DNA from 3 places in the Pseudorhizobium flavum genome. Region 2 is predicted to be linked to each of the others. Evidence: predicted binding sites of a transcription regulator. Region 2 holds the regulator's gene; each other region holds the start of a gene.
What was found. The regulator LexA, encoded in region 2, represses DNA repair genes until DNA is damaged. The targets are predictions, from matches to a motif close to TGTTCNNNNTGTGTTCNG.
Positions count from the first base shown of each region.

Region 1: uvrA (excinuclease ABC subunit UvrA) is a predicted target of LexA. The motif match lies at 3,135-3,152, and genes of this name have one in related genera.
Region 3: dnaE (DNA polymerase III subunit alpha) is a predicted target of LexA. The motif match lies at 4,758-4,775, and genes of this name have one in related genera.

Region 1 covers NZ_JBIOKZ010000002.1:675,844-683,103, reverse strand. The annotation lists gene gyrA (DNA gyrase subunit A) at 1-1,585, opposite strand, end outside; gene ACEPP2_RS06775 (MarC family protein) at 1,802-2,434, shown strand; gene ACEPP2_RS06770 (single-stranded DNA-binding protein) at 2,476-3,021, opposite strand; gene uvrA (excinuclease ABC subunit UvrA) at 3,274-6,195, shown strand; gene ACEPP2_RS06760 (DUF72 domain-containing protein) at 6,212-7,018, shown strand; gene ACEPP2_RS06755 (NAD(P)H-hydrate dehydratase) at 7,019-7,260, opposite strand, start outside.
Region 2 covers NZ_JBIOKZ010000008.1:107,011-114,270, reverse strand. The annotation lists gene ACEPP2_RS15895 (ComEC/Rec2 family competence protein) at 1-2,369, shown strand, start outside; gene lexA (transcriptional repressor LexA) at 2,350-3,066, opposite strand; gene kdsA (3-deoxy-8-phosphooctulonate synthase) at 3,266-4,114, shown strand; gene eno (phosphopyruvate hydratase) at 4,210-5,484, shown strand; gene ACEPP2_RS15875 (FtsB family cell division protein) at 5,619-5,936, shown strand; gene pdhA (pyruvate dehydrogenase (acetyl-transferring) E1 component subunit alpha) at 6,087-7,133, shown strand; gene ACEPP2_RS15865 (pyruvate dehydrogenase complex E1 component subunit beta) at 7,153-7,260, shown strand, end outside.
Region 3 covers NZ_JBIOKZ010000005.1:81,447-88,706, reverse strand. The annotation lists gene ACEPP2_RS11530 (ribonuclease J) at 1-96, shown strand, start outside; gene mce (methylmalonyl-CoA epimerase) at 106-510, shown strand; gene ACEPP2_RS11520 (DUF1467 family protein) at 587-856, shown strand; gene proS (proline--tRNA ligase) at 1,291-2,613, shown strand; gene ACEPP2_RS11510 (lipoprotein-releasing ABC transporter permease subunit) at 2,661-3,968, shown strand; gene ACEPP2_RS11505 (ABC transporter ATP-binding protein) at 3,982-4,665, shown strand; gene dnaE (DNA polymerase III subunit alpha) at 4,982-7,260, shown strand, end outside.

The sequences.
Region 1 (7,260 bases), on a different contig from region 2:
CGTCCATGTCGGGGCCGCCTTCGAGGATTTCGGTGCGCCGCGGCGTCCCGAATTCGTCCCGGACGGCCGTCAGCTCGTCCTTGACGATCTGGTAGATGCGAACCCGCGAGGAAAGGATTTCCAGGTAGTCGCTGATCTCTACACCGATCTTGTTGAGTTCGTCGGCGATCTCGTCCCGGCCGAGGGCGGTCAGGCGCGCAAGACGCAATTCGAGGATCGCACGAGCCTGTTCTTCCGAAAGGTTGTAGGTGCTGTCCTCATTGATGCGGTGGCGTGGATCGTCGATCAGCCGGATCAGCGCATCGACATCATGCGCGGGCCAGCGGCGCGTCATCAGCTGCTCACGCGCGGTTGCCGGATCGGGTGCGCGACGGATCAGGTTGATGACCTCGTCAATGTTCGCGACAGCGATCGCCAGTCCGACCAACACATGTGCGCGTTCCCGAGCCTTGCGCAGAAGGTACTTCGTGCGCCGGCTGACGACCTCCTCGCGGAAGGAAACGAATGCCTTCAGCATGTCGATCAGCGTCAGCTGCTCGGGCTTGCCGCCGTTCAGCGCAACCATGTTGCAGCCGAACGAGGTCTGCAGCGGAGTGTAGCGGTAGAGCTGGTTGAGAATGACCTCGGCATTCGCATCGCGCTTCAGCTCGATGACGACGCGGTAACCCTGGCGGTCGGACTCGTCGCGCAGATCGGAAATGCCTTCGATGCGCTTGTCGCGCACGAGCTCGGCCATCTTCTCGATCATCGTCGCCTTGTTCACCTGGTAGGGCACTTCGGTGATGATGATCTGTTCGCGGTCGCCACGCATCGGCTCGATATGCGCCCGGCCGCGCATGATGACGGAGCCCCGCCCGCTCTCGTAGGCGGACTTGATCCCCGCCCTGCCGAGGATCAGCGCGCCGGTGGGGAAATCCGGACCCGGGATGATCTGCATCAGTTCCGGCAGTTCGATCGCCGGATTGTCGATCAGGGCAATACAGGCGTCGATAACTTCCGACAGGTTGTGCGGCGGGATGTTCGTCGCCATGCCGACCGCAATGCCGCCGGCGCCGTTGACGAGGAGGTTCGGAAAGCGCGCCGGCACCACGACAGGCTCGGAGAGCGTGCCGTCGTAGTTGTCGCGGAAGTTCACCGTCTCCTTGTCGAGGTCGTCGAGAAGCGCATGGGCTGCCTTCTGGAGCCGGCATTCGGTATATCGCTGGGCCGCTGGCGGATCGCCGTCGATCGAGCCGAAATTGCCCTGGCCGTCGATCAGCGGCAGGCGGAGCGACCAGTCCTGCGCCATGCGGGCCAGCGCGTCGTAGATCGCGACGTCGCCGTGCGGATGGTACTTACCCATCACGTCACCGGTGACGCGCGCCGACTTCACGTACTTCTTGTTCCAGTCGATGCCCATCTCGCTCATGGAGAACAGGATGCGGCGATGGACCGGCTTCAATCCGTCTCGAACATCCGGGAGCGCGCGGCTGACGATGACGCTCATGGCGTAATCGAGATAGGACCGCTGCATCTCTTCCATGATGGAAATGGGTTCGATGCCGGGTGGCAGCTTTCCGCCGCCGGGGGTGCTTTGCTCAGTCAAGTCGGATCACGATCTTTGTTCGGAATCAGTTGTGTTTCTATAGCGGAAAGCGGCTTCATGCGCCAAGTTCGACACCGGTTGTGAACAGGTTTCGAACCCTGGCGCAAAAGCCGGCGTGGCGCTGGAAATGGCCCGGCCGCCCTTCCCTTGAAGGTCACGCTGTCCTAACAAGGTCAGAGGGGGTCCGCAAGGATCGGCAAACGCGCCGGAGGAGAGATGGCGACTGCGGACATATTGGTCAATGCCTTCACGACCCTGCTCGTGACGCTCGACCCGCCCGGGCTTGCACCGGTCTTCCTGGGGCTGACGGTCGGTATGAACCGGGACCAGCGCCGTCATGTCGCTGTGCGGGGCTCACTGATAGCTTTCGGGATACTTGCCGTCTTTGCCCTTTTCGGCGCGAGCCTGCTGGGCTCCCTTGGGATATCCATGGGCGCATTCCGCATCGCCGGCGGACTTCTGCTGTTCTGGATCTCTTTCGAGATGGTCTTCGAGCGTCGGCAGGAGCGCAAGGAAAAGGCGTCGCAGGCGGCAGTGACCGCCGACCACCTCCACAACATCGCGGTGTTTCCGCTGGCGCTTCCGCTCATCGCCGGGCCGGGAGCCATTTCCGCAACGGTACTTCTCGCCGGCACGCTAGCAGGCCCGTGGGATCGGCTTTTGCTGATCGGCGTTCTGGCGCTTACGATGGGCGTAGTGCTGGCGGCCCTGCTGATTGCAGAACGGCTGGACCGCTTCCTGGGAGTGACCGGGCGGGCCATCCTGACCCGCCTTCTCGGAGTTATTCTCGCCGCACTTTCCGTCCAGTTCGTGGTGGACGGCGTGAAGTCGGCGTTCAACACCGTCTGAGGCTCGTCAGTTCAGTCGCTCACAAAGCGACCGAACGTAGATCAGAACGGGATGTCGTCGTCCAAATCGCGGGAGAAGCCACCTCCGCCACCCTGTCCGCCACCTTGGCCTCCACGGCTTCCGCCTGAGGCTGGCCGGTCATAGTCGTCGCCGAAGTTGCCTCCGCCATAGTCGCTGCCGCCACTAACGCGGCCACCACCGCCGCCGCCATAGCTGCCCTGCCCGCCACCTTCGCCGCGCCCGTCCAGCATGGTCAGTGTCGAGTTGAAGCCCTGCAGCACGACCTCCGTCGAGTAACGGTCATTGCCGTTCTGGTCCTGCCACTTGCGGGTCTGCAGCGCGCCCTCGATGTAGAGCTTGGCGCCCTTCTTCACATACTGTTCGACAACCTTGCACAGGCCCTCGTTGAAGACGACGACATTGTGCCATTCGGTCTTCTCCTTGCGTTCGCCGCTGTTACGGTCACGCCAGCTTTCCGAGGTGGCAATGCGCAGGTTGGCGATCGGACGGCCGTCCTGCGTGCGCCGAATTTCAGGATCGGCGCCGACATTGCCGATCAGGATTACCTTGTTGACGCTTCCAGCCATAGTTCTTCACCTTGTTCGCTGCCTGTCGTGCAGCCAATTTCCGAGAGGACGGCAGCTTAGACCATATGCAGCCGGGATTGGCCTCTCTCTGCCGCTCATCCACAGTCGATTTTTGTTCTTTTTTTGTTCTATTTATTCTCTATGATCGAGTCAAGCGAGTCGCATTTGACGCGGTCTGTTGGAGTTTCTGCCTTCACACCGCCACTTCATTCACTACATAAGGGCATCGATCCTTCCCCACCGAGCAGACTAATGAGCGAACTTAAGACGATCTCCATCCGTGGTGCGCGTGAGCATAACCTGAAGGGTATCGATCTCGACTTGCCGCGCAACTCGTTGATCGTCATGACCGGGCTTTCCGGTTCAGGCAAATCCTCCCTCGCTTTCGACACGATCTACGCGGAGGGGCAGCGACGCTATGTCGAAAGCCTTTCGGCCTATGCGCGCCAGTTCCTGGAGATGATGCAGAAGCCGGACGTGGACCAGATCGACGGGCTTTCTCCGGCCATCTCGATCGAGCAGAAGACGACGTCCCGCAATCCGCGCTCCACGGTCGGCACGGTCACCGAGATCTACGACTACATGCGCCTGCTGTTCGCGCGCGTTGGCGTTCCCTATTCCCCGGCGACCGGTCTTCCGATCGAGAGCCAGACGGTCAGCCAGATGGTCGATCGTGTCCTGGCCTTCGAGGAAGGGACGCGTCTCTACATTCTGGCGCCGATGATCCGCGGCCGCAAAGGTGAGTACAAGAAAGAACTCGCCGAGCTGATGAAGAAGGGTTTTCAGCGGGTGAAGGTGGATGGCCAGTTCTACGAGATCGCCGATGTGCCGGCGCTCGACAAGAAATACAAGCATGACATCGACGTGGTGGTGGATCGCCTCGTTGTGCGTTCGGACATCGGTGCGCGACTGGCCGACAGCCTCGAGACCTCGCTGAAGCTTGCCGACGGTCTGGCAATCGCGGAATTTGCCGACAAGCCGCTCCCGCCGCAGGAAACGGCCGCGGGCGGCTCGGCGAACAAGTCGCTGAACGAAACGCACGAACGCGTGCTCTTTTCTGAGAAATTCGCCTGCCCCGTTTCGGGCTTTACGATCCCAGAGATCGAACCGCGACTGTTCTCCTTCAACAATCCTTTTGGTGCCTGCCCCACTTGTGACGGGCTCGGCTTCCAGCAGAAGATCGACGCGGCGTTGATCGTGCCGGAGCCGAGCCGCACGCTGCGCGACGGCGCTATAGCCCCATGGGCCAAGTCGACTTCACCTTATTACAACCAGACCCTGGAGGGGCTTGGGAAGGTCTATGGCTTCAAGCTGTCCACCCGCTGGTCGGAACTCTCCGAGCAGGCGCAGTCCGCCATCCTCCAGGGGACCGAAGAGAAGGTCGAGTTCCATTATGCGGACGGCGCCCGGTCCTACAAGACAACGAAGACATTCGAAGGGATCGTTCCCAACCTCGAACGCCGCTGGAAGGAAACCGACAGTGCGTGGGCGCGCGAGGAGATAGAGCGCTACATGTCGGCGGCGCCCTGCCCCGCCTGCAACGGCTTCCGTCTGAAACCGGAGGCACTGGCCGTCAAGGTCAACGCGCTGCATATCGGTCAGGTGACCGACATGTCCATCAAGGTGGCGCGGGACTGGTTCGAGGAACTGCCGCAGCACCTGAACACCAAGCAGAACGAGATTGCGGTGCGCATCCTCAAGGAGATCCGCGAACGGCTGCGCTTCCTCAACGATGTCGGCCTCGACTATCTCAGCCTTTCCCGGAATTCAGGCACGCTGTCCGGCGGCGAAAGCCAGCGCATCCGGCTTGCCTCGCAGATCGGCTCAGGGCTCACGGGGGTGCTCTATGTCCTGGACGAACCGTCGATCGGTCTTCACCAGCGCGACAATGCGCGGCTGCTCGATACGCTGAAGCACCTGCGGGACATCGGCAATACCGTGATTGTCGTCGAGCATGACGAGGACGCGATCCTCACCGCTGATTATGTCGTCGATATCGGTCCTGCCGCAGGCATTCACGGCGGTGAAGTGGTCGCGGAAGGCACGCCCGCGCAGGTCATGGCAAACCCTAAATCGATCACCGGCAAGTATCTTTCCGGCGAACTCGGTGTCGCGGTGCCCGCCGAACGTCGCAAGCCGAAGAAGGGAAAGGAGATCAAGGTCGTCGGCGCCCGCGGCAACAACCTGAGGAATGTCACCGCATCTGTGCCGCTCGGCGTTTTCACGGCGGTAACCGGCGTTTCGGGCGGCGGCAAGTCCACCTTCCTGATCGAAACGCTCTACAAGGCCGCCGCACGGCGGGTCATGGGTGCGCGAGAGACCCCTGCCGAGCACGACAGGATCGACGGTTTCGAACACATTGACAAGGTGATCGATATTGACCAGTCGCCGATCGGACGCACGCCGCGCTCCAACCCGGCCACCTATACCGGCGCCTTCACCCCGATCCGTGACTGGTTTGCAGGCCTCCCCGAGGCGAAGGCGCGGGGCTATGCGCCCGGCCGCTTTTCCTTCAACGTCAAGGGCGGCCGCTGCGAGGCCTGCCAGGGCGACGGCGTCATCAAGATCGAGATGCACTTCCTTCCCGACGTCTACGTCACCTGCGACGTCTGCCACGGCAAGCGCTACAACCGTGAGACGCTCGACGTGCATTTCAAGGGCAAGTCAATCGCCGATGTGCTGGACATGACGGTCGAGGAAGGTGTCGAGTTCTTCTCGGCCGTTCCCTCCGTGCGTGACAAGTTGCAGGCGCTCTTCAATGTCGGCCTGGGCTATATCAAGGTGGGGCAGCAGGCCAACACGCTTTCGGGTGGCGAGGCGCAGCGCGTCAAGCTAGCCAAGGAATTGTCGAAGCGATCGACCGGACGCACGCTCTATATCCTCGACGAGCCGACGACGGGTCTGCATTTCCATGACGTGGCAAAGCTGCTCGACATGTTGCACGAACTGGTAAACCAGGGGAATTCGGTTGTGGTGATCGAACATAATCTGGAGGTCATCAAGACCGCGGACTGGATCATCGATATCGGACCGGAAGGTGGAACCGGCGGCGGCGAAGTGGTGGCAGCCGGACCGCCGGAGGCGATCGTCAAGGAAAAGCGGTCCTACACGGGTCAGTTCCTCAAGGAACTGCTCGATCGGCGACCGGCGAAGAGGGTTGAGGCGGCGGAGTAGTCGCCGGGGAGGCAAGATGGCAGCGAAAGGCACGATCCGCACCGGAATCGGAGGCTGGACCTTCGAGCCGTGGGAAGGCAGCTTCTATCCCGAGAAGCTGCCGAAGAAGCGGCAGCTCGAATATGCGGCCGGCAAGCTGAAGGTCATCGAGGTCAACGGCACCTATTACGGATCGCAGAAACCAGAGACTTTCGCCAAATGGGCCTCCGAAGTGCCGGAAGGCTTCATCTTCACGCTCAAGGCCAGCCGCTTCACGACCAACCGCAAGGTCTTGGCGGAGGCCGGCGAATCGATCGACAGGTTCTTCGCCCAGGGGCTGACGGAACTCGGCCCGCATCTCGGACCGATTCTCTGGCAGTTCGCACCCACCAAGAAGTTCGAGCCCGAGGATTTCGAAGCATTCCTGAAGCTTCTGCCGGACAATGTAGACGGACTGCGTCTGCGGCATGTCGTGGAAGTACGCCACGACAGCTTCAAGGTGCCGGAATTCGTGCAACTCCTGGCACGCTACAATGTCGCGCCCGTCTGCGCCGAGCATCATGAATACCCGATGATCGCCGACGTAACTGCTGATTTCGTCTACGCGCGGCTGCAAACGGGATCAGACGACATCCCGAATTGCTATGCGGAAGCCGATCTGAAGGCGTGGGCGGATCGCCTGGAGACATGGGCGTCGGGTGGTGTGCCGGGCGACCTGCCGCTCGTCGACGGGGCTCGTAAACCGAGGCAGGAACCACGTGACGTTTTTGCCTTCTTCATTCACGAAGGCAAGGTGAATGCCCCGCAGGGGGCGATGGCCCTCCAGGGTTTGGTCGACGGCTGATCAGTCAACATCGAGCGGCCGAATGGCGTGCACCAGCGCTTCCGCCGTCATGCCCTCCCCTGCGCGAAGAGCGGCCTCCCCGTGGAGATAGACGCCCGCGGCGGCCGCCTCGAATGCCGGCATGCCGTTCGCCAGCAGCGCGCCGATCATTCCAGCCAGTACATCGCCCGAGCCGGCCGTCGCGAGCCAAGGCGGAGCGTTCTCATTGACAGCGGCCCGGCCGTCGGGCGCAGCAATGACGG
Region 2 (7,260 bases):
GAAGACCGGCGTCGTTGAGCCTGGGCGACGTCGCGCGGTTGATGGAACGCCTTCCGGCGCAGGTGCGCAGGCTGCTGGAGGAGGAAGTCGCCCATGGCCACGCCTTCCTGTTCGTGCCCGTGCTTGTCGGGGCCGGTGCGGTCTTTTGGTTCACGCTTCCCCGCGATCCGCCGGCGCAAATCCCGCTGGTGCTCTTCGTCGCGTTTGCAATCGCGACGATCGTCGTCCAACAACGTTCCGGAAGGCTCCCGCTGCTTCTCTTTGCGCCGGCGCTTGTTCTGGCAGGAATGGCCCTTGCGCAGTTCGAGACGTGGCGGCATGCCACCGTTATCCTCGACTCCCCCGTCACTACGACCATTGCAGGCGAGGTGCATCGACGCGAGCCGGCGGGTGAAGGCCGGTGGCGCTACTTCATTCGTGTTCAGCAGACGGAGCAGCCGACCCTCAGGCGACCGCCGCGCGACGTGGTTCTTCTCGCCCGCGGCAAGCACCGGCCATTCGAGGCAGGCGCGGCTATCCGGGGGCGCGCCCGTCTGTCTCCGCCTTCCGGGCCTGCGCTCCCCGGCCTGAATGATTTTGCCTTCCGCTCCTTTCATGATGGCATCGGGGCGATTGGCTTCTTCTACGGTGCGCCACAGGCGGCAGTCCCTTCGCAGGACGCAGCGCTGGACTGGGGTCGGGCCCTCGAGAGATGGATCTTCTCCCTACGCAGCATGATCGCCGACCGGATCCGCAGCGTAGTACCAGGGGACGCGGGTGCGTTCGCAGCAGCCATTGTCACCGATGAGAGACGTGCGATCTCCCGAGAAACGACGGAGGCCCTGCGCATCTCCGGCCTTGCCCATATCGTGGCGATCTCCGGGCTCAACATGGCGCTCGCCGCCGGTATCTTCTTCGTCGGACTGCGCAGTTGCCTCTGCCTGTTCACCGGCTTCGCCCAGGCGTGGCCGGTGAAGAAGATCGCCGCCACCGGGGCGCTGCTCATGGCCACTGCCTACTATCTCGTCTCCGGCTTCGCGGTCTCTGCAGAGCGAGCCTACCTGATGATGGCGGTGATGCTCATCGCTGTGTGGTTCGATCGCGCGGCAATCAGCCTTCGCAATATCGCGCTGGCGGCGCTCATCATGCTGGCGATGGCCCCTTCCGAGATCATGGGGCCGAGCTTCCAGATGTCATTCGCGGCGACGGCCGCGCTGGTCGCGGGTTATGCCTATTGGAGCCGGCGCGGCGCAGGGGAGGATTCGGAACCCTCGATCTTCGCCCGCGGCAGGCTCGCGCCGATGCTGACCGGCTGGCACTGGATGGCGGGGATTTTCGCGACCTCGCTGATCGGCGGCCTGTCGACGGCGATCTACTCGATGGAGCACTTTCACCGGCTTGCCGGCTATGGCCTGGCGGCCAACCTCGCCGTGATGCCGATCATCTCCTTCGTGGTCATGCCAGCTGGCCTGCTCGGTATGTTGCTGATGCCGCTCGGGCTCGATGCGCCCCTCCTGAAACTGATGGGTCTGGGGCTGGAGGCGGTCATCGCTGTCGCGAAACACGTGGCTGCCTGGGGTGGAGACGTCGGCACCGGCCGGCAGCACCCCTGGTTCCTGTCGATCGCCTCCATCGGCTTCCTGATCCTCGCCCTGTTGCGTACTCGGCTTCGGCTGGTCGGCGTACCGATCATGGCGCTCGCCTTCGCGCTGAGTTGGCAGGCGAACCGACTGCCCCCATCCGATGTCCTGGTCTCCGACGACGGGGCGCTGGTAGCCCTGGTGAGCGCTGGTGTTGCCACCAACCGCACGCGCCCGCCAGCCTTCATCTTCGACCAGTGGCAGCGCGCCCTGCTGCTTCCCGAGCCCGTCGCTCCGGTCATGTCTCCGGCAAGTGACATTGGCATTGCGGCGGCAGGCGATCCTTCTGTGAAAGCCGCGCTAACGGACGAGCAGCGTGACCGTGTCCGGTCGGAGATGTCGTCAATGCTCGCTCTCGCCGCAGCTGATGCGGGCCGGTTCCATTGCCTGCCCAAGCTCTGGTGCGTGGCGGTAGCCCATGAGGGCGGAGTCAGTATTGTCGTGGTCGAGGATCCGCGACTAGCAGGAAGCGCCTGCGATCTGGCGGCACTGGTTGTTGCTCCTCGCGCGCGGTTCGACGAATGTCGCTCGGGTGCCGTGCTGCTGAACGCCGCAAGCCTGAGAAAGACTGGCGCGATCGAAATCTATCTGAACGGCAGTCCCCACCCGTCCCTGTGGCGGGTCAACGCGGCAAGTGCCGGAACCCGCCGTCCATGGACCAGCCACCGTCTCTATGACTGGCGAAATGACAGCTTCGATGAAACGCTTCCCTTAGCGCTGCTGCGAATGATCAGTGGTAGCGGCGGATGAGGCCGACGAGCTTTCCCTGAACCTTCACCCGATCGGCGGGAAGGATGCGAGTCTCATAGGCCGGGTTGGCAGCCTCCAGCGCGATCGAGGCACCGCGGCGGCGGAACCGCTTCAGCGTTGCCTCCTCGTCATCGACGAGAGCCACGACAATGTCTCCGGGGCTGGCCGTCTGGCCGTTGCGGATGATGACCGTATCCCCATCCAGGATCCCCGCCTCGATCATCGAGTCGCCCTTGACCTCCAGTGCATAGTGCTCGCCGGCGCCAAGCATTTCGACAGGAACCGCAATGTCGTGCGTATTGTTCTGGATCGCCGAGATCGGCACGCCCGCCGCGATACGTCCCATGACCGGCACGCTCGTGCTTGCGTTCTCGTTGCTTGCGGCGATCGGCGAGGGGGCCGGCGCGGGCTTCTGCTTGCCGAGGCTGCCCTCGATGACGCTCGGCGAGAAGCCGCGGCGCGGCTGCAGGCTGGTGCTGTAGGCTTCCGGCAGCTTTATGACCTCAAGTGCCCGCGCCCGATTGGGCAGCCGGCGGATGAAGCCGCGCTCCTCGAGCGCAGTGATCAGCCGGTGAATGCCCGACTTCGACGCCAGGTCGAGCGCATCCTTCATTTCGTCGAAGGACGGAGGCACGCCCGACTCCTTCATCCTCTCGTGAATGAAAAGAAGCAGTTCCTGCTGTTTGCGCGTGAGCATCCGGGTTCCCTGACGATGAAACAAATACGGAACAGACCATATATGTTCCGGGTGTGTTCCGCAAGGCTAAAGTTCCAGCTGCGTCGGCGTGCTTATGCCTTGGCTCCGTGACAGAGGCGGTGGTTGCTGTTATGGACATCGCGTCCGCCGCAGCCGGGTCCCCGCGACGGAGCAGATGCCGCTTGAAAGGAGTGCCGCCATGGACATTAAGCCCAATCCCGAAGTTTTCGTGGGTGAAGGCCAGGGCCGCGTGTTGTTCTCCCAGCAGGCTCGCTTCTCGCTGATTGCCGGCCCCTGCCAGATGGAAAGCCGCGACCACGCCTTCATGATCGCCGGAAGGCTCAAGGAGCTCTGCGCCGAGCTCGGGATCGGCCTTGTCTACAAGTCCTCCTTCGACAAGGCGAACCGGACATCGTTGTCGGGTAAGCGCGGCATCGGCCTGGACAGCGCGATGGAAATCTTTGCCGACCTCAAGAGGGAATTCGGCTTCCCGGTTCTCACCGACATTCACACGGAAGAACAGTGCGCACTGGTCGCGCCCACGGTCGATATCCTGCAGATACCCGCCTTCCTTTGCCGCCAGACCGATCTGCTGATCGCCGCCGCGAAGACCGGTCGCGCCATCAACGTTAAGAAGGGCCAGTTCCTAGCGCCCTGGGACATGAAGAACGTCCAGGCTAAATTCACGGCAAGCGGCAATCCGAACGTGCTTCTCTGCGAGCGTGGCGCCTCCTTCGGCTACAATACGCTCGTCTCCGACATGCGTTCGCTGCCGATCATGGCCGCGATGGGCTCGCCGGTGGTCTTCGATGCAACGCATTCCGTGCAGCAGCCCGGCGGGCAGGGCGGTTCATCCGGTGGCCAGCGTGAGTTCGTCGAGACGCTCGCCCGCGCAGCCGTCGCTGTCGGCGTTGCCGGCCTGTTCATCGAGACGCACGAGGACCCGGACAATGCGCCCTCCGATGGCCCCAACATGGTTCATCTGAAGGACATGCGACGGCTCCTGGAAAAGCTTCTGGCCTTCGATGCCGTGGCCAAGGCCGCCTAGGCGCCGCAGCGGGAGCCGGATTGTAATTCGCCTGTCATCGATTAAGAGACATTGTCGATGACCGCAGGGCATTGGGTTTACCTCAGGGAGAGATCATGACCGCCATTACCGATATCATCGCACGCGAAATCCTCGACAGCCGCGGCAATCCGACTGTGGAGGTCGATGTCTACCTGGAGGATGGCAGCATGGGCCGCGCGGCTGTCCCCTCGGGTGCTTCCACCGGGGCCCACGAGGCGGTGGAACTGCGCGATGGCGGCAAGCGCTATGGTGGCAAGGGCGTTGAGAAGGCGGTCGAGGCGGTCAATACCGAGATCTTCGATGCCATTGGCGGCTTCGATGCCGAAAGCCAGATCCACATCGACAAGACTTTGATCGCACTCGATGGCACACCCAACAAGTCGCGCCTCGGCGCCAATGCCATCCTGGGCGTCTCGCTCGCCGTCGCCAAGGCAGCAGCTGATTCCTCCGGCCTGCCGCTCTACCGCTATGTCGGGGGCGCCGGCGCACACGTCCTGCCGGTACCGATGATGAACATCATCAACGGCGGCGCCCATGCCGACAATCCGATCGACTTCCAGGAATTCATGATCATGCCGGTTGGCGCGGAGAGCCTTCGCGATGCGGTTCGTATCGGTGCGGAAGTCTTCCACGTCCTGAAGAAGGAACTCGCCTCCCAGGGCCACAACACCAATGTCGGCGACGAAGGTGGCTTTGCCCCCGGCCTGAAGAGCGCACCGGAAGCCCTCGACTTCATCATGCGCTCGGTGGAAAAGGCCGGCTACAAGCCCGGTGACGATGTATGCCTCGCACTGGATTGCGCCTCGACCGAATTCTTCAAGGACGGCAAGTACGCCATGGAAGGCGAGGGCCGCACGTTGGAACCCGGTGCCATGGCCGAATACCTGGCGGAACTCGTCGGAAAGTATCCGATCATCTCCATCGAGGACGGCATGGCCGAGGACGACTGGGATGGCTGGAAGTCGCTCACCGATCTCGTCGGCTCCAAGTGCCAGCTCGTTGGCGACGATCTTTTCGTCACGAACTCCGCGCGCCTGCGCGACGGCATCAAGATGGGTGTCGCCAACTCCATCCTCGTCAAGGTCAACCAGATCGGCTCTCTGACCGAAACGCTGGATGCCGTAGAGACCGCACACAAGGCCGCCTATACCGCGGTCATGTCGCACCGCTCGGGCGAAACCGAGGATTCGACGATCGCCGATCTGGCGGTCGCCACCAATTGCGGGCAGATCAAGACCGGATCGCTCTCGCGTTCGGACCGGCTTGCCAAGTACAACCAGCTGATCCGCATCGAGGAAATGCTGGGGCCGCAGGCAGTCTATGCCGGCAGGTCCATTCTCAAGGCCTGATTCATCAGGCAAACATTAAGTTCGCAAGGAAAGCCCGGTTCGCCGGGCTTTCTGCGTTTCGGGCGGTCAACGATTGCTTAAGCAAGTTCTGCGAATTTGACACATCGTAATGCGTTTCGAGGATGTCGCGGGGCATGTGGACCAAGCACCATAAGGAAAGAAAACTCGGTCGATTCGTGCTCCCGCTCATAACCGTCGCCTTCCTTTCGTATTTCGGGTATCATTCGGTCAACGGCGAGCTCGGGCTCATTGCTACCGAAAACTTCGAGCGGCAGCGGCTCGATCGCTTGGCGGAACTTGCGCGACTGACCGAGAAGCGGCAGGCTCTTGAGCGTCAGGTGCAGCTCCTCAGTGACGGTTCGCTGGAAAAAGACATGCTGGACGAGATCGCGCGTTACCAGTTGAACGTCGCGCGCGAGGACGAAATCGTGATCTTTAACAACTATTTCTAGGTTAACCAGATTTCGGTTAATCTGAATTAATATTGTATTATCAGCGGGTTGTACGGAATGCGAGCCATGCATTTATGGCATTGCTGGGGTGCCTTTTCTTCCCTATGGTAACGGCCTGAACAAGACCTGCAGCACATGAGGGAGGGATGAATGGCGCCGAGAAAAACCGCGTCTGTATCCGGCCGCAAATCCGCGGCAAAGCCTGCAAGAAAAGACTTCACCGGCGGTACCATCGCCGAGTTCGACAAGGAGCAGGAGCTCCAGGCTTACCGTGACATGCTGCTGATCAGGCGGTTTGAGGAGAAGGCCGGCCAGCTCTATGGCATGGGCTTCATCGGCGGCTTCTGTCACCTCTATATTGGCCAGGAAGCGGTCGTCGTCGGGATGCAGATGGCGCTCAAGGAAGGCGACCAGGTCATCACCGGCTATCGTGACCACGGCCACATGCTGGCGACCGGCATGAGTGCGCGGGGCGTCATGGCAGAGCTGACGGGACGTCGGGGCGGCTATTCCAAGGGGAAGGGCGGCTCCATGCACATGTTCTCCAAGGAAAAGCACTTCTACGGCGGCCACGGCATTGTCGGTGCCCAGGTCTCCCTCGGCACGGGTCTTGCGTTTGCCAACAAGTATCGCGGCAATGACAGTGTCTCGACTGCCTATTTCGGTGATGGCGCAGCCAACCAGGGCCAGGTCTATGAGAGCTTCAACATGGCCAACCTGTGGAAGCTGCCGATCGTCTACGTGATCGAGAACAACCGCTACGCCATGGGCACCTCCGTCTCGCGCGCCTCCGCGCAGACCGATTTCTCCCAGCGCGGCGCCTCCTTCGGCATTCCGGGATACCAGGTAGACGGGATGGATGTCCGCGCCGTCAAGGCTGCTGCCGACGAAGCGGTCTCCTACTGCCGCTCCGGCAAGGGCCCGATCATCTTGGAAATGCTCACCTACCGCTATCGCGGCCACTCCATGTCCGACCCGGCGAAGTACCGCTCCAAGGACGAAGTGCAGAAGATGCGTTCGGAACACGATCCGATCGAGCAGGTCAAGAACCGCCTGCTGGACAAGGGCTGGGCCTCGGAAGATCAGTTGAAGACGATCGACAAGGACGTCCGCGACGTCGTCTCCGACTCCGCCGACTTTGCCCAGAACGATCCGGAGCCGGATACCTCCGAGCTCTACACCGACATTCTGCTCTGAGACGGGGAGGGACACTAGAATGCCAATCGATATCCTCATGCCCGCCCTTTCTCCGACCATGGAAGAGGGCACGCTCAGCAAGTGGCTGAAGAAGGAAGGCGACACGGTCGCGTCCGGTGACGTCATT
Region 3 (7,260 bases), on a different contig from region 2:
ACATTGCGCGAAGCGATCCGCCGGGCTGTACGCGCGGCCGCCAACGAGGCGTGGGGCAAGAAGCCGGTGGTCACGGTTTTCGTCAACAAGGTCTAGGGGGACGTAATGCTCGGTCGGGTCAACCACATCGCCATTGCCGTGCCGGACCTCGCGCAGGCGACAGCAACCTACCGGGATGTGCTTGGTGCGCGCGTTTCGCAGCCCCAGGCGCTTGCGGCACACGGGGTGACGGTGGTTTTCGTGGAACTGGAAAACACCAAGGTCGAACTGCTGGAGCCGCTGGGCGCGGACTCGCCGATAACCGCCTTCCTGGAGAAGTCGCCCTCGGGAGGCATGCACCACATCTGCTATGAAGTGGACGATATCCTGGCTGCCCGTGATCAGCTGAAGGCGAGTGGCCTCCGCGTGCTGGGAGACGGCAATCCGAAGATCGGGGCGCATGGAAAGCCGGTGCTTTTCCTGCACCCGAAGGACCTCAACGGGACGCTGGTAGAACTCGAGGAGGTGTGACACTCCGTCCGTCCCGGCAGGTTTGAGGTCGCTGGGGTTTGTCGCTATAAGCGCAAAGCCCACAGGGAAGCCCCGGATGTCGTTTCTTTCATTCTTCGCCGTCTACTTCATCATCTGGTGGATCACGCTTTTCGCCGTGCTTCCGCTCGGCATGCGCTCGCAGGGTGACGAAGGGGATGTGACTCTGGGGACGGTGGAGAGTGCGCCGGCGCAGTTTCGTGCAGGGCGCGTCCTTCTTCTGACGACGGTAATATCGGCGGCAATCTACGCGGCCTGGTTCGCAGCCTCGAACTATTTTGGCTTCAGCCTCGGCAATCTTCCTCGGATCGTTCCGGAATTCGGATAGGACCCAGGATGCGAGCAAAAAAAAACAAGGCCGTGAGGCCTTGTTTCCAGTTTCGCGTGATCCTTACCGTTTCCGGGGCTGCGACAAGCGCGCCTAAGATCTGATCCTCCCAAGACTTGACCGCGAGGTCGGCAAGAATTTGATCTCCTTGCCTCTTTTATGGGCTGAAGCTAGCCCAAAGAATGGGCCTTGTCACCTGCTTTTTTTGCATTTTTGCTACACTGGAACATTATTTTGTTGTTGACGAAAGTGTCGCAGCTTTGTCACAAATCCACTTTTCCAATGCACATTGTCGGTGAGCAAGCGGCTCCCTTCAACTTGAGGGAACGGACCTGCGAGCGGGTTTCCATGGCCCGGCGAAACCGCTATGAACGCAGCCAACCAGCTTCAAAAACGCGATTCCCGGTGGGGACGTCGAAACCTCGGAACATTCCATGCGCCTATCCCGCTACTTTATGCCGATCCTGAAGGAAAACCCCAAGGAAGCGGAAATCGTTTCTCACCGTCTGATGCTGCGGGCCGGGATGATCCGCCAGCAGAGCCAGGGCATCTATTCCTGGCTGCCGCTCGGCAAGCGTGTCCTCGACAAGGTCAACAGGATCATTCGCGAAGAGCAGGACCGCTCCGGCGCAATCGAGCTCCTGATGCCGACGCTGCAGTCAGCCGAACTCTGGCAGGAGAGCGGCCGCTACGACGACTACGGCAAGGAAATGCTGCGCATCAAGGACCGGCAGGAGCGGCCGCTCCTCTACGGTCCGACGAACGAGGAGATGATCACCGACATCTTTCGCTCCTACATCAAGTCCTACAAGAACCTGCCGCTGAACCTCTACCACATCCAGCTCAAGTTCCGGGACGAGATCCGCCCCCGCTTCGGCACCATGCGTTCGCGCGAGTTCCTGATGAAGGATGCATATTCCTTCGATCTGACGCAGCAGGACGCAATCCACTCCTATAACAAGATGTTCGTCGCCTATCTGCGCACGTTCGCACGGCTAGGGCTGCGGGCCATCCCGATGCGCGCCGATACCGGCCCGATCGGTGGCAATCATAGCCACGAATTCATCATCCTTGCCGAAACGGGCGAGTCGGAGGTCTTCAGCCACAAGGACTTCGTCAATTTCGAAATTCCGTCCGAAGACACTAATTTCGACGACGTCGCTGGGCTGCAGGCCATATTCGACAAGTGGACCTCGGTCTACGCGGCGACGTCGGAAATGCACGATGCCGCGGCTTTCGATGCGATCCCCGAAAGTGACCGTCTGTCTGCGCGCGGTATCGAGGTTGGTCACATCTTCTATTTCGGCACGAAGTATTCCGAGCCGATGGGGGCCAAGGTGCAGGGGCCGGATGGCAAGGAGCATCCCGTACACATGGGTTCCTACGGCATCGGCCCGACGCGCCTTGTTCCCGCCATTATCGAAGCCTCGCATGACGAGAACGGAATCATCTGGCCGGCCTCCGTCGCGCCGTTCGATGTCGTGGTCATCAACATGAAGCCGGGCGACGAAACCTGCGACCGGCTCTCGGAGAACCTCTACGCAGGCCTCGGCAAGGCCGGCAAGGATGTCCTCTATGATGATACGGATGACCGCGCCGGCACCAAGTTCGCGACAGCGGACCTGATTGGCGTGCCGGTCCAGGTCATCATCGGCCCGCGTTCGGCGGCAAACGGCGAAGTCGAGGTCAAGGACCGCAAGACCGGCGCCCGCGAGGTGATGACGCTGGAAGCGGCAATGAACAGGCTGGCCGGCTAAGGGCGCTGCAGCCCGAAGGACGACGAGTTGAGGCTAGGGACGGAAGAATGGCGAGCGTGACCGCAGAGGGACAGACGAACAGCGAAGGCCGCGGCCCGTCTGCCGGTCCGTTTTCCGCCTTCGAACGCATGGTGGCGTGGCGCTACCTGCGCTCCCGGCGGAAGGAGGCGTTCATTTCGGTGATCGCCGGCTTCTCGTTCATCGGCATCATGCTGGGCGTAGCCACGCTGATCATCGTCATGGCGGTGATGAACGGTTTCCGTACCGAACTGATCTCGCGCATCCTCGGAATCAACGGTCACATGATCGTGCAGCCGGTGGACGGGCCCTTTACCGACTATGCCGACCTTACAGCGAAGTTCCAGGGCGTACCGGGTGTGCGGATCGCGCTACCGCTGGTGGAGGGCCAGACACTCGCCTCCGGTCGGGCCGGTGCCGGCTCCGGCGCATTGGTACGCGGCGTTCGGCCGGAAGACCTTGAGAAGCTGAGCGAGGTCGCGACCAACATCCGGCAGGGCGACATTATCGGCTTTGCTTCGGGGCAGGGCGTTCTGGTCGGCTCCCGGCTTGCTGCATCGCTGGGGATCAATGCGGGCGATGACATCACCCTCATCTCACCCGAAGGCGACGTGACGCCGATGGGGGTTAATCCAAGGGTCAAGTCCTACCCGGTATCAGGCGTCTTCGAAATCGGCATGTCTGAATACGATGCGACGATGATCTTCATGCCGCTGGAGGAGGCGCAGCTCTATTTCAATGCCGATGGACTGGTGCAGTCGATCGAGCTCTTCGTCAACGATCCCGAAGGTGTCGACGGGTTGCGTCCGCTGGTGGAAGCCGCCGCCGGTCGCCAGATCCACATCACTGACTGGCGTCAGCGGAACCAGACCTTCTTTTCGGCGCTGCAGGTCGAGCGGAACGTCATGTTCATGATCCTCACGCTGATCGTGCTGGTGGCGGCGCTCAACATCATCTCCGGGCTCATCATGCTGGTGAAGGACAAGGGAAGCGACATCGCCATCCTGCGCACGATGGGCGCAAGCTCCGGCGCGGTGATGCGGATCTTCTTCATGACCGGGGCGGCGATCGGAACCGTCGGAACGCTCGCCGGCGTCGTTCTCGGCGTCATCGTCTGCCTCAACATAGAATCCATCCGGCAGTTCTTCTCCTGGCTGTCGGGCACGGTGCTCTTCGACCCCGAGCTCTATTTCCTCAGCCAGCTTCCGGCTGAGATGAGCTTCAGCGAGACTTTGTCGGTGGTGCTGATGGCACTGACGCTCTCCTTCATTGCCACCATATTTCCTGCCTGGCGGGCCTCGCGGCTCGATCCGGTGCAGGCCCTCCGATACGAATAGGACGCTATCCCTCATGGCAGGCAAGACAGTCCTGAAGCTCTCCGGTGTCGAAAGACACTACGGCCAGGGCGAAACCACGCTCTCCATCCTGAAGGGTGCGGATTTCGAACTGCACAGTGGCGAGATCGTCGCTCTCGTGGCGCCGTCAGGAACGGGAAAATCTACGCTTCTGCATCTGGCGGGACTGCTGGAGCATCCGGATGCCGGTGAGGTTTTCGTCGGCGGGCATGCCTGCAATGGATTGCCGGATGATGATCGCACCGCCATCCGCCGCAGCGAGATCGGCTTCGTGTACCAGTTTCACCACCTGCTCCCAGAGTTCACGGCGCTTGAGAACATCATGATGCCGCAGCTGATTGCGGGGCTTCCCGAGCGGGAGGCCAAGGAGCGGGCAAGCCAGCTTCTCGACTACATGCGCATCGGCCATCGTGGCGAACACCGACCGGCCGAGTTGTCCGGCGGCGAACAGCAGCGCGTGGCGATCGCCCGTGCCGTCGCCAATGCTCCTCGCGTCCTGCTGGCCGACGAACCGACCGGCAACCTCGATCCCGAAACGGCCTCATACGTCTTCGATGCCCTGGAAGCGCTCGTGAAGCAGTCGGGGCTTGCGGCCCTGATCGCAACCCACAACCATGATCTCGCCGCCCGGATGGATCGTCGCGTAACGATCGACGGCGGCAAGGTCGTCGGCTTCTAACTCCTCTCTTAACCCTCTGTTTACCGAGGCTGCCGGCGACGGTGGCCTTTTCTGTTCTTGTTTCGTTTTCCTCTTGACGAGGAGTACAAAAACGGAACAAAATAACAACATAGAGGAACAGGGGAGATGACCATGACTGATCTCATACGGGACATTGCCGCATTCGCTTCCATAGCAACCTTCGTCGCGAGCATTTCCATGCTCATGCTGGCCATTTAAGCGAGCCGCAGGAATATCCGTTGACGACGTAAGTCCGAACTGGACTTGGAACGCTCCGCGCCGGAAAATCACCTGATTCATGAGGTGAGAGACAGCGATGGCCGAGCAGATGGAAACCACTGGTGCAACGAACGGAGAGCCTTCGCCTCGGTTCGTTCATCTGCGGGTTCATTCCGCCTATTCGCTGCTCGAAGGCGCATTGCCGCTCAAGAAGATCCTTGCGAAGGCTGTGGCCGATTGTCAGCCGGCGATAGCCGTCACGGACACCAATAATCTCTTCGTCGCGCTGGAATTCGCGCAGAAAGCGGTCGGTGAGGGTCTTCAGCCAATTATCGGGTGTCAGGTCTCGATCGACATGGAGGATCAGGCCGAGGATCGGCGCGGCAACCAGATGACGAAGCTGCCGGCGATCGTGCTTCTGGCATCGACGGCCGACGGCTACGAGCGGCTGGTGGATCTCGTCAGCCGCGCCTATCTCGGGGGCGAGGGCCATGCCAGCACGCATATCCGCCGCTCCTGGCTCGACGACACGGGGACCGAAGGGCTGATCGCCTTGACCGGGGCGTCCGGCGGTCCGATCGACGTCACGCTGCGCGAAGGCAATTCCAGTCAGGCGAGATCGCGGCTCCTCAGCCTCAGGGAGGCGTTCGGTGACCGGCTCTATGTGGAACTGCAGCGCCACGGCGCCTATGACCGTCGCCACGAGCACAAGATCGTCAGCCTTGCCTACGAGTTCGATCTGCCACTGGTCGCCACCAACGAAGCTTTTTTCCCGTCGCGCGACGATTACGACGCCCACGACGCTCTGATGGCGGTGGCCCACAATGCCATCGTGTCCGACGACAGCCGCTTCCGGCTGACCCCGGACCACTATCTGAAGAGCCGTGCCGAGATGGCGGCACTCTTCGCCGATCTGCCGGAAGCTCTGGACAACACGGTGGAGATCGCCCGGCGCTGTTCCTTCATCCTCGACACCCGCAAGCCGATCCTGCCGCGTTTCACCGGTGCGACGGCTGATCCGGAGGAAGCCGAACGGGCCGAGGCAGAGGAACTGCGACGGCAATCGGTGGAGGGCCTCGAACGGCGAATGGCGGCGCTCGGCCTCAGCCCCGGCTATACGGAGCAGGACTACCGCGAGCGCCTGGACTTCGAGCTGAGCGTCATCGAGAGGATGAAGTTCCCGGGCTACTTCCTGATCGTCTCCGACTTCATCAAGTGGGCGAAGCAGAACAACATTCCCGTCGGCCCGGGCCGTGGATCGGGCGCGGGTTCGCTGGTCGCCTATGCGCTGACGATCACGGACGTCGATCCGCTGCGCTTCTCGCTGCTGTTCGAGCGCTTCCTCAACCCGGAACGCGTCTCGATGCCCGACTTCGACATCGACTTCTGCCAGGACCGGCGCGAAGAGGTGATCCGCTACGTCCAGCAGAAATACGGCCGTGAGCAAGTGGCCCAGATCATTACATTCGGATCGCTGCAGGCCCGCGCGGCGCTGCGCGACGTCGGCCGGGTGCTCGAAATGCCCTACGGCCAGGTCGACAGGATCTGCAAGCTGGTGCCGAACAATCCAGCCAATCCGACACCGCTCTCCAAGGCGATTGAGGAGGAGCCCAAGCTGCAGGAAGAGGCGGAGAAGGAGCCCGTAGTCGCACGCCTTCTCGACATCGCCCAGAAGATCGAGGGACTTTATCGCCACGCCTCGACGCACGCCGCCGGCATCGTGATCGGCGACCGGCCGCTCTCCAAGCTCGTGCCGATGTACCGCGATCCGCGCTCCGACATGCCGGTCACCCAGTTCAACATGAAATGGGTCGAACAGGCGGGCCTGGTGAAGTTCGACTTCCTCGGGCTGAAGACGCTGACCGTGTTGAAAACGGCTGTCGACTACGTCTCCAAGCGCGGCATCCACGTGGACCTCGCCTCGATACCGCTGGATGACGAAAAGACCTACGAAATGCTCTCCCGCGGCGAGACGATCGGCGTGTTCCAGGTGGAAAGTGCCGGCATGCGCAAGGCGCTGATCGGCATGCGACCTGACTGCATCGAGGACATCATCGCGCTCGTTGCACTCTATCGCCCCGGCCCGATGGAGAACATTCCGGTCTACAATGCCCGCAAGCACGGCGAGGAGGAAATCGAATCGATCCATCCGAAGATCGACTACCTTCTGAAGGAAACCCAGGGCGTTATCGTCTACCAGGAGCAGGTGATGCAGATCGCCCAGGTCCTGTCAGGCTACTCGCTCGGCGAAGCGGACCTTCTGCGCCGCGCCATGGGCAAGAAGATCAAGGAGGAAATGGACAAGCAGCGTGCGCGCTTCGTCGATGGTGCCATGAAGAATGGCGTATCGAAGCCCCAGGCTGACTTGATCTTCGA